One region of the Kocuria sp. KD4 genome, then DNA from elsewhere that is predicted to be linked to it. Evidence: predicted binding sites of a transcription regulator. Region 1 holds the regulator's gene; the other holds the start of a gene.

Evidence for each region. Region 1 encodes HspR, which represses chaperone genes until heat shock. Its sites were predicted from a motif close to AAGTTGAGTCNNNNNGACTCAACTT; they were not measured.
Region 2: HBK84_RS11915 (Hsp20/alpha crystallin family protein) is a predicted target of HspR. The motif match lies at 2,355-2,379, and genes of this name have one in related genera.

The regions. Positions count from the first base shown of each region.
Region 1 covers NZ_CP050449.1:469,320-474,093, reverse strand. The annotation lists gene HBK84_RS02145 (BCCT family transporter) at 1-1,277, shown strand, start outside; gene catC (muconolactone Delta-isomerase) at 1,284-1,595, shown strand; gene HBK84_RS02135 (heat shock protein transcriptional repressor HspR) at 1,678-2,232, opposite strand; gene HBK84_RS02130 (J domain-containing protein) at 2,234-3,274, opposite strand; gene HBK84_RS02125 (nucleotide exchange factor GrpE) at 3,357-4,007, opposite strand; gene dnaK (molecular chaperone DnaK) at 4,004-4,774, opposite strand, start outside.
Region 2 covers NZ_CP050449.1:2,664,228-2,669,001, reverse strand. The annotation lists gene HBK84_RS11920 (MMPL family transporter) at 1-1,557, shown strand, start outside; gene HBK84_RS11915 (Hsp20/alpha crystallin family protein) at 1,707-2,201, opposite strand; gene HBK84_RS11910 (ChaB family protein) at 2,461-2,880, shown strand; gene HBK84_RS11905 (GNAT family N-acetyltransferase) at 2,944-3,423, opposite strand; gene HBK84_RS11900 (1-phosphofructokinase family hexose kinase) at 3,485-4,447, shown strand; gene surE (5'/3'-nucleotidase SurE) at 4,667-4,774, shown strand, end outside.

The DNA of each region.
Region 1 (4,774 bases):
CCGGCCGGATCATCGACATCCTGGCGATCCTGGCCACCCTGTTCGGCACCGCGGCGTCCCTGGGCATCGGTGCCCTGCAGATCGGGCGCGGTGTGGAGATCTTCACGGGTCTGGGCCCCTCGGGCAACGCCGCGGCGGTCGTCATCATCGCGGTGCTCACCGCGGGGTTCATCGCCTCGGCGGTCTCGGGCGTGGCCCGCGGGATCCGATGGTTGTCCAACATCAACATGGTCCTCGCCGTGGGTCTGGCACTGTTCTTCTTCGTCCTGGGACCCACCACGTTCCTGCTCAACTTCGTGCCCTCCGTGATCGTCACGTACTTCGCCGAGCTGCCCACCATGCTGTCCGCGTCCATGTCGGACGGCCCCGAGATGCAGGCGTTCCTGTCCTCGTGGACCACGTTCTACTGGGCCTGGTGGGTCTCCTGGGCACCCTTCGTGGGGGTCTTCGTGGCCAAGATCTCCCGGGGCCGCACCATCCGCCAGTTCATCCTGGGGGTGCTGTTCATCCCCTCGTCCATCGTGGTGATGGCCTTCACGGTGCTCGGCGGGACCGCCATCCACCAGCAGATGCAGGACCACGCGATCGCCCCGGACGGCACCGCGCAGACCCTGCCGGCCCCGGAAGAGATCTTCTTCACCGTCCTGGACGGCATGCCCGCGGCCGGCATCATGGCGGGAATCGTGGTGCTCATGCTGGCCATCTTCTTCATCACCACCGCGGACTCCGCCTCCGTGGTGACGTCCCAGATGTCCCAGCGGGGCAACCCGAACCCCAAGCGGCGGATCACCGTGTTCTGGGGACTGTGCATGGCCGGGATCGCCGTGGTGATGTTGTTGATCGGCGGACAGAACGCACTCACGGGTCTGCAGAACCTGATCACCGTCACGGCCCTGCCGTTCACGCTGATCATGTTCGTCATGGCCGTGGCCTTCCACAAGGACCTGCGCCGGGACCCCATGGTCATCCGCGAGCAGTACTCGCGCTGGGCCGTGGACAAGTCCGTACGCCACGGCATCGACGAGTACGGGGACGACTTCACGTTCTCGGTGGAACGCGCCCCGGACAGCAAGTGGGCGGCGGGCGCGGACTTCGACTCGAGCGCCCCGGAGGTCACCGAGTGGTACCGGCGCACGGACGAGGACGGCAACCCCGTGGCCTACGACTACGAGACGGGCGAGTTCACCGATTCGCACGACGTCGTACACCCCGGCGAGCGCGCGGCAGCGCCTAGGGTGGAACCCGACGCACCCTCCACGGACCCCGAGAGAAAGTAGCCCCGCATGTTGTTCCTGGCTCGCATGGACGTGGTCTTCCCGGAATCGATGACCGACGAGACCAAGGCTGATTACCAGCACCGCGAGAAGGCCTACTCCGGTGAACTCCAGCGCACGGGTGTCTTGAAGGGCATCTGGCGCGTGGTGGGCGAGTACGCCAACTACTCGATCTACGACGTCGAGGACAACGACGAGCTGCAGACCGTCCTGTCCGGGTTCCCCATGTTCGCATACATGAACGTCAAGGTGACCCCGCTGGCCAAGCACCCCAACGCCACCACGGACGACTTCTTCGACGGCAACACGATCCAGGAGTAGTCCTTCGCGGTACCCCCGGATGACGAGATCCCTGCGGCCCCTCCCGAGAGGAGCCGCGGGGATCTCGCCGTTCGCGGGTCGTCTACTTCTGCGAGCCGCGCCGCTTCGTGGTCGACGACGACGTCGCATCCCGCCGCGCGGACGCCGCGTCCCAGCCCGGGGCCGTATCCCGGCCCAGTATGGCGTCCCGGCCGGTGGCCGCAGCCTCGGGCTTGGCCGGGCGGTAGAGCATGAGCGCCTGGGACACCTTGCGGGGTGAGCGCCGGGTGCCACGGGCCATACGCACCACATCCCCGGCGGAACCGGCGGTAAAGATCATGTCCCGCTCCTGCCGCGCCCGGCGCTCCCGTTCGAGTTCCTCGGACAGTTCCGTGACCCGGGTCTGCAGCGCCTGCACCTGGTTCTCGAGCTGGATGATGCGCTTGACCCCTTCGAGGGACACGCCCTCCTGGGCGAGCTCCTGGATCTGACGCAGTTTCTGCACGTCCAGCTGGGAGTACCGGCGGGCCCGCCCGGAGGCCCGGGACGGGGTCACGAGACCCATGCGGTCGTACTGGCGCAGGGTCTGGGGGTGCATGTCCGCGAGCTCCGCGGCCACCGAGATCACGAACACTGGCTGGGTGAAGTCGATGGCCATGTCAGAGCGCCGCCTCCTCGCTCAGGTTCGCGCGGGGGTCGAAGTCCTCGGTGGCCCGCGCGAACTCCTGCAGTGCTTCCCGTGCGGCATCGTCCAGGTCTGCCGGGAACTGGATCTGCACCGTCACGATCATGTTGCCCGTGGTGGACCCGGACGTGAAGCCCTTGCCCTTGACACGCATCCGGTGCCCGGACGACGTCCCCGCGGGGACCCGCACGGTCACGTGGCCCCCGTCCAGCGTGGGCACCTGCACGGTGGTCCCGAGTCCGGCCTCCGCAGCGGTCACCGGGATGTCCACGTGCACGTCCTGGCCCTCGCGGGTGAAGAACGGGTGCTCCTTGACCTTGACGGTCACGAACAGGTCCCCGTGGCCACCGGGCCCAGAATGTCCCTTGCCCGCGATCTTCAATCGCTGCCCATCCTTGACGCCCTTGGGCACGCGCACCGTGGTGGACTGGCCGTTGCCCCGGCGCAGTTTCACCGTGGTGCCGTTGTACGCGGAACGCAGCGGGATCGTGGTCGTGGTGTGGATGTCCTCACCCTTGGCGGGCGGTGCCTGGTAGCCACCGAATCCGCCCTGACCTCCGCCGAATCCGCCCTGGCCGCCACTGAAGCCCCCGCCGAACCGCGAATTGCCGCCCTGGCCGCCGAACTGCGCGAACAGGTCCTCGAACCCGCCACCCCCGGAGGTGGAGTAGCTCCTGCGGCCACCGCCGCCGTTGAACAGACCCCCGAAGAGGTCCTCGAACCCGGCGCCACCAGCGTTGCTCGCACCACCGGGGCCACCGGCGGTGAACCGCGCCCCGGAACCCATGGCCCGGATCGCGTCGTACTGTTTGCGTTCCTCGGGGTCCGACAGCACCGAATTGGCCTCGGTGATGTCCTTGAACTTCTTCTCCGCGGCCGCATCCCCCGGATTCTGGTCCGGGTGGTACTTGCGGGCCAGCTTGCGGTAAGCCTTCTTGATGTCCGCCTGGGATGCGTCCTTGGAGACGCCCAGGACAGTGTAGAAATCTTTGTCGATCCAGTCCTGACTGGCCATGACGCCTCCTTCCTCCTGGTACTTCCCTGTGTGGCTCGGGGCGGGTCCCGTCATGTGGACCCGCCCCGAGGAATTTCTTGCGTTACGGCTTCGTGGCCACGGCCACCTGGGCCGCCCGGACCACTCGAGCGCCCACTCGGAAGCCCGAGCGCAGCACCATGGACACGTGGTCCGGTTCCACCTCGTCGGTGGGTTGCTGCAGCACGGCCTCGTGGACGGTGGGGTCGAAGACCTCCCCTACCTCCCCGATCCGGGTGAGGCCCTTCTTGCCCAGGGCGTCCTCGAGCTTGGTCGCGATCGCGGCGAACGGGCCGTCCTCGAGGTCCCCGGCCTTGCGAGCGGCGTCGACGTCGTCCAGGACCGGCAACAGCGCGGTGATCATCTCGCCGGAGACGAAGTCCCGCAGCTGATCCTTCTCCCGCGCGGTGCGGTTCTTGAAGTTCACGAACTCCGCCTGCAGCCGACGCAGGTCCTCGAGGCGCTCGTCCGCGAGCTTCTGCGCGGCGGACTCGCCCGCCGGGGCGGCGTCGTCCTGCGACGACGCCGCGTCCGCGGCCTGCGTGTCCCCGGCCTGGGCGTCCTGGGACTGAGGGGTGTCCAGGATGTCGTCCACGGTCAGCCCCTCACCGCCCTCGGAACGCTCGGTGCCGGTGGAGTCCTGAGCTGAATGATCCGGGTCCTCCGGCACGGACTCGCCGTGACCCTTGGTGTTCTCGGAATCGCTCATGCTCACTTCCTCCCGTTCTTACCGTCTTCGTCGTCCACGACCTCGGCGTCGACGATGTCGTCGTCGTCCTTGGCCTGCGCACCCTGAGCGCCCTCGGCACCCGGTTGGGCACCGGCGGCACCCTCGCTCTGGGCCTGGGCGTACAGCGCCTCACCGATCTTGGTCTGGGAGGCCTGCAACTTCTCGAACGCGGTCTTCACGGCGTCGTCGTCGTCACCCTCGAGGGCGGACTTCACGGCGTCGACGTCGGCCTGGACCTCGGTCTTGACGTCCTCGGGGATCTTGCCCTCGTCGTCGTTGAGCAGCTTCTCCACGGAGTACGCCTGCTGTTCCGCGTTGTTGCGACGGTCGGCGGCCTCACGGCGCTGCTTGTCCGCGTCGGCGTTCGCCTCGGCGTCCTTGACCATGCGGTCGATGTCCTCCTTGGACAGCGAGGTACCGCCCGTGATGGTCATGGACTGTTCCTTGCCCGTGCCCTTGTCCTTGGCGGACACGTGCACGATGCCGTTCGCGTCGATGTCGAACGTGACCTCGATCTGCGGCATGCCGCGCGGGGCCGGGGCGATGCCCGTGAGCTCGAACGTGCCCAGGTTCTTGTTGTCCCGGGTGAACTCGCGCTCGCCCTGGAAGACCTGGATGGACACGGACGGCTGGTTGTCCTCCGCGGTGGTGAAGGTCTCGGACCGCTTGGTGGGGATGGCCGTGTTGCGCTCGATGAGCTTGGTCATCACGCCGCCCTTGGTCTCGATGCCCAGCGACAGCGGGGTCACGTC
Region 2 (4,774 bases), 610 kb from region 1:
CTGGACGCGTTCGTGGTGCGCATGCTCCTGATCCCCGCGGTGATGCGTTTGCTGGGCGAGAAGGCCTGGTGGCTCCCGCGCTGGCTGGACAAGATCCTCCCGCACGTGGACGTCGAAGGTGAGTCCCTCGCCGTGCAGGGTGCCGGGCAGTCCGGCACGGTCTCCGAGGGCGACGCCGCCGGGTCCGCCCCCGTCACCGGTCGCCATCGCGCGGTGTCCGGGAAGCGCCGGGGAAAGTCCGGTCACGGGCAGCACGCCGCGACCGCCGCCGTGGCCACCGCGGGTGCGGCCGGCGCCGCGGGTGCGGCCGGTGTTTCCGGTCGGACGACGTCGCACGGTCACCGTGCCGGGGCCGGCGAGCGGACCCACGGTCATGTCGGGAACCACCGCACCGCGGCCGATCACCGTGCCACCTACCACCGGGGATCCGAGCGCCGCTCGGCCGGGCAGCACCATGCCACCGGGACCCCTCTCGGTGCCGTGGCCGATGACGCCCAGCGCCGCGGTGAGCCCGCGGGCGCTGCCGAGAATGGGGGCTCCCGCGAAGACACCGCAACGCCCGGAACCGCGGGGACCCAGCGGCGTCGCGGTCGGCACGCGGCGGCTTCCACGAGCACATGCATCGCCGAGGACCGGGCCGCCAAGCCGTCCGCGGACGTGATCGTGCGCGCCGCGGACCCGGTGCTGCGCGCCACGAACCAGGCGTTGCGGGTGCTCCCGGACGTGCTGGATTCCGAGGAGAAGCTGCTCGAGTCCCTGGCCGTGCGCGGCGAGGAAGCGGCACCGCACAAGGCGATGCACAAGCGCGCGAGCTTCGAGAAGGTCATGGTGGCCGGGTACCCGGTCATCGTCGCGCGGCCCAAGGCGGCCATCACCCGGGCGGACGCCCCGGTGGTCGTGCATTGGCACGGCGGCGCGTACGTGAACCCCATGACCACGGTGCACTGGCGCTGGATCGACGCCCTGATGCAGCGCACCGGGGTCACCGTGGTGGTGCCGGGCTACGGGCTCGCCCCCGATCACACGGTGGACGAGGCGCTCGAACTCGCCGACGGCGTGTGGGACCTGGCCCGTTCGTTCGGCCCGCGCGTCTTCCTGTCGGGCGACTCCGCCGGCGGTGGTCTGGCGTTGGCCCAGGCCATGCGACTGCGGGACGCGGACGATCTCGGCGTGGCGGGTTTGATCCTCATGGCCCCGTGGGTGGACACCACGGTGACGAACCCCCAGATCGAGGCGTACCGGGACGCGGACCACATGCTCGGTACCGACGGCGCTCGGGCCGCCGCTCGTTGGTGGGCCGGCACACGGGACGTCACCGACCCCATGGTGAGCCCCGCGTTCGGCGACGTGCGCGGACTGCCCCGCACGTTCGTGCTGCAGGGTGACCGGGACATGCTCTACCCGGACACCATGGAGTTCGTGGCCGAGCTGGTGCGAGCAAACGTCGACACTACCGCGGTGGTCTGCGAGGGCGGACCGCACGTGTACGCGCTCATGGTCTGGTCCTCCCGCGCGTCCGAGGACCTCGACCACGTGGTGCGGTGGATGAACCGCTGACCCCGTCGTGAACATGACTGTGCCCCGCAGGGTGACCTGCGGGGCACAGTCATGTCATGGGGCGGTGAGCCCCCGATTGAGCAGGCTTGTTCCGACCGGGTGGATTCGCCGGTCAGCGCCGGTGAAGGGCCGGTCCTGATCGGCCCTGTTCAGTCCTGCGACCCCTCGGAGTCCTTCTGCACGTTCTGCGAGCGGTCCTCGTCCGAGCCCTTGTCGTGCTCCAGGACCACGTTGTCGTGGTGTTCCTGGCCGGTGGCCACCTGGATCTTGCGCGGCTGGGACTTGGGGGACACGGGGATGGTCACGGTCAGCACGCCGTTGTCGTACGCGGCGGTGATGTTCTCCGTGTCGATGCCCTGGCCCAGGTTGAGCTGGCGGACGAACGAGTGGCTGCGGCGCTCGCGCACGATCCACTTGGTGTCCTTCTCCGCGGAGGGCAGACGACGCTGCGCACGGATGGTCAGCAGCTGACCGTCCACGTCCACGTCCACGCTCGTGGGATCGATGCCCGGCAGGTCCGCGGCAAGGTAATAGTTGGCGCCCTGACGGTAGAGGTCCATGGGCATCTGCTCCAGGCCGTTGCGGCCGGAGAGGACCTGGTTGGCAAAGTTCTGGACCTCGGAGAACGGGTCGAATGTAGCCATGACGATTACTCCTTCACTCTGCGGCACCCACGTGCTGTGCCCCGCGATCCGGTCGATTACCCGCGTGGTGCCATCACGTTTCTTGAGTCTCTGTGACTCAACAACGTTTAATATAGCAGGCTGTCGGCGGAAGTGCTAGTCACTGACGCACGAAAGCTGAGTGGCACTGACTCAAGCAGCGGGCGGGCCTGTCGCAGCGGCGTCGGCGGCGCGTAGGATCGAGTCACCAGTGACACCCGAACGCTTTGAGGAGGCCCCCGTGCCCAAGGCGAAGAAGAACGGCCACGCGCGTCAGGACGAGATCCCGTCCACGCTGCAACGCTCGGACGAGAAGGCACAGGACACGTTCGCGCAGACCTACGACTCGGCGCAGGAGGAATACCACGACGACGCTCGGGCGGCGCGCACCGCGTGGTCGGCCGTCAAGCACACCCACGAGAAGGTCGGGGACCACTGGGAGCCCAAGGAGCACAACGGGCCCTCGGACGACAGCGCCGAGAAGGGCGGTCTGAACGCGGAGGACACCGCCGGCGGGGTGGACGCTAATGCCAGCAAGGAGCACCTGTACGAACTCGCCCAGGAACTGGACATCACGGGACGCTCGGACATGACCAAGGACGAATTGGTCGAGGCGATCGACAAGGCCAACCGGAAGAAGACGCGCGAGGCCCGCGACTGAGGTTCACCGCTCGGCGGGCTCATACCCTGCGGGTTTGTGACTGCTGGCCTGCGATCGGTGGGTCTACAACTGGCGGGCCAGGAAGACCGAGGCCGTGGTGGCGTCGTGGAAGGAATCCACGGGCTCGTAGCCGCGCTTGCGGAACATCGCGATCCCCTCGGTCATCTCCTCGTTGAGGGAGACCACGGCCGTGGTGGCGCCGAAAGCGCGCACCTTGTTCTCGAGTGCCCGCACCAGGGTGCGCGCGTGGCCCTGTCCGCGGTGTTCCGGGGTGACCCAGATCCGGCGCAGTTCCACGCGGTCATCGTCGAGTTTGCGCACCGCGCCGCACGCGATGACCGAGCCCGTGACCAAATCCGTCATGAGGAAGAAATCCCCGTGCGGCGGAGTGACGTCCTCCGGGGCGGTGACCTCGGTGAGTTCGGGATCGAAACCGCCGTCGATCCGGTTGTTCAACTCGCTGAAGTACGCGCTCAGGGCGCGCAGCGTGTGCTCACTGGCGGCCTGACCTTCCACGATACGAACCGGTGCGGTGACGTTCATCCCACCATGGTGACACCTTGGTGTGCTGTTCACCAGCGCCCGTGTCATGTAGCTTTCGTTCGTGACCGAGACCCGCCCCGGCCCCAAGCCGCGTATCTCCATCCTGGTTCCCACTCCGCTGCTGATCACGGAAATCACGGAACCGGCTGCGCATCGTAACCGTAGTTCCCACGAGTCGGACGTGCATATGCACCCCGGCGGGCAGGGGCTGTGGGTGGCCCGGATGGCCGGGTCGCTGGGGGCGGACGTGTCCGTGAGCGGGCCGTTCGGCGGGGAACTGGGCTCGCTGATCCGCACCATGCTGGACGGGTTGGGCATGCAGGTCAATGCTGTGCGCTACGGGTACGGCAACGGCGGATACGTCTACGACCTGCGCGGTGAGGACCGGGAGACCGTGGCCCATATGCCGCCCCCGGAGCTCTCCCGCCATGAACTGGACGATCTCTACGGCACGGCGTTCGTGGACGCGCTCGCCTCGGACGTCCTCACGGTCACCGGGGCCGAACCCGGGGACGTGGTGCCGGCGTCGTTCTTCGGCCGCCTCATCCAGGACACGCGGGATGCCGGGACCACCGTGGTCGCGGACCTCAGCGGCAAGCCCGCACTGGCGGCCGTGGCGGCTAACGTGGACGTGCTCAAGATCAGCCACGAAGAGGTGCTCGATCTCGAGCTCGTCGCGGAGGACACCGCGGAGGCCCTGGTGAGCGCCGGACACATGCTGCTCGAACGCGGTGCGGGCGCCGTGGTGATCTCACGAGCCAAGGACCCCGCGCTGCTCGTGGAGAAGGATTCCGTGCGGGAGGTCTCCGCGCCGTCCATCACACCGCTGGACCACCGAGGGGCGGGGGACTCGATGACCGCGGGGATCTCGGTGGGTCTGGCGCGCGGTCTCGCTCTCGTGGAGGCCGTGGCCCTCGGTGCATCAGCGGGAGCGCTGAACGTGGCGCGCCGCGGCCTGGGGACCGGCAACCGCACGACCATCGAGAAGTTCGCCCGCGAGATCACGGTGCGCACGCTGTCCTGACGTTCCGGGTGCTTGACCTGTGGCTCTCCGATTCGGTGCCACGACCCGGCTCCGGCTCGACGCGCCGAGCAGTTCGGTCTGACGCCCAGTGCACCCTGACCGGACGTGGTCGCGGGCAGTTCGGCCCGTGTGAAGCGTGACCGGGTTGGTCCTCCTGGGTGGCCTGGCCCGAGTACCGGGCTCTGGTCCGCGTGACGGGCGCGTGTCACCATGGTGCACATGCACATCCTGGTCACCAATGACGACGGCATCTCCTCCGCGGGACTTGCGGTTCTCGCGCAGGCAGCCCTGGACCGCGGGCACAGCGTCACGGTGGCCGCTCCGGCC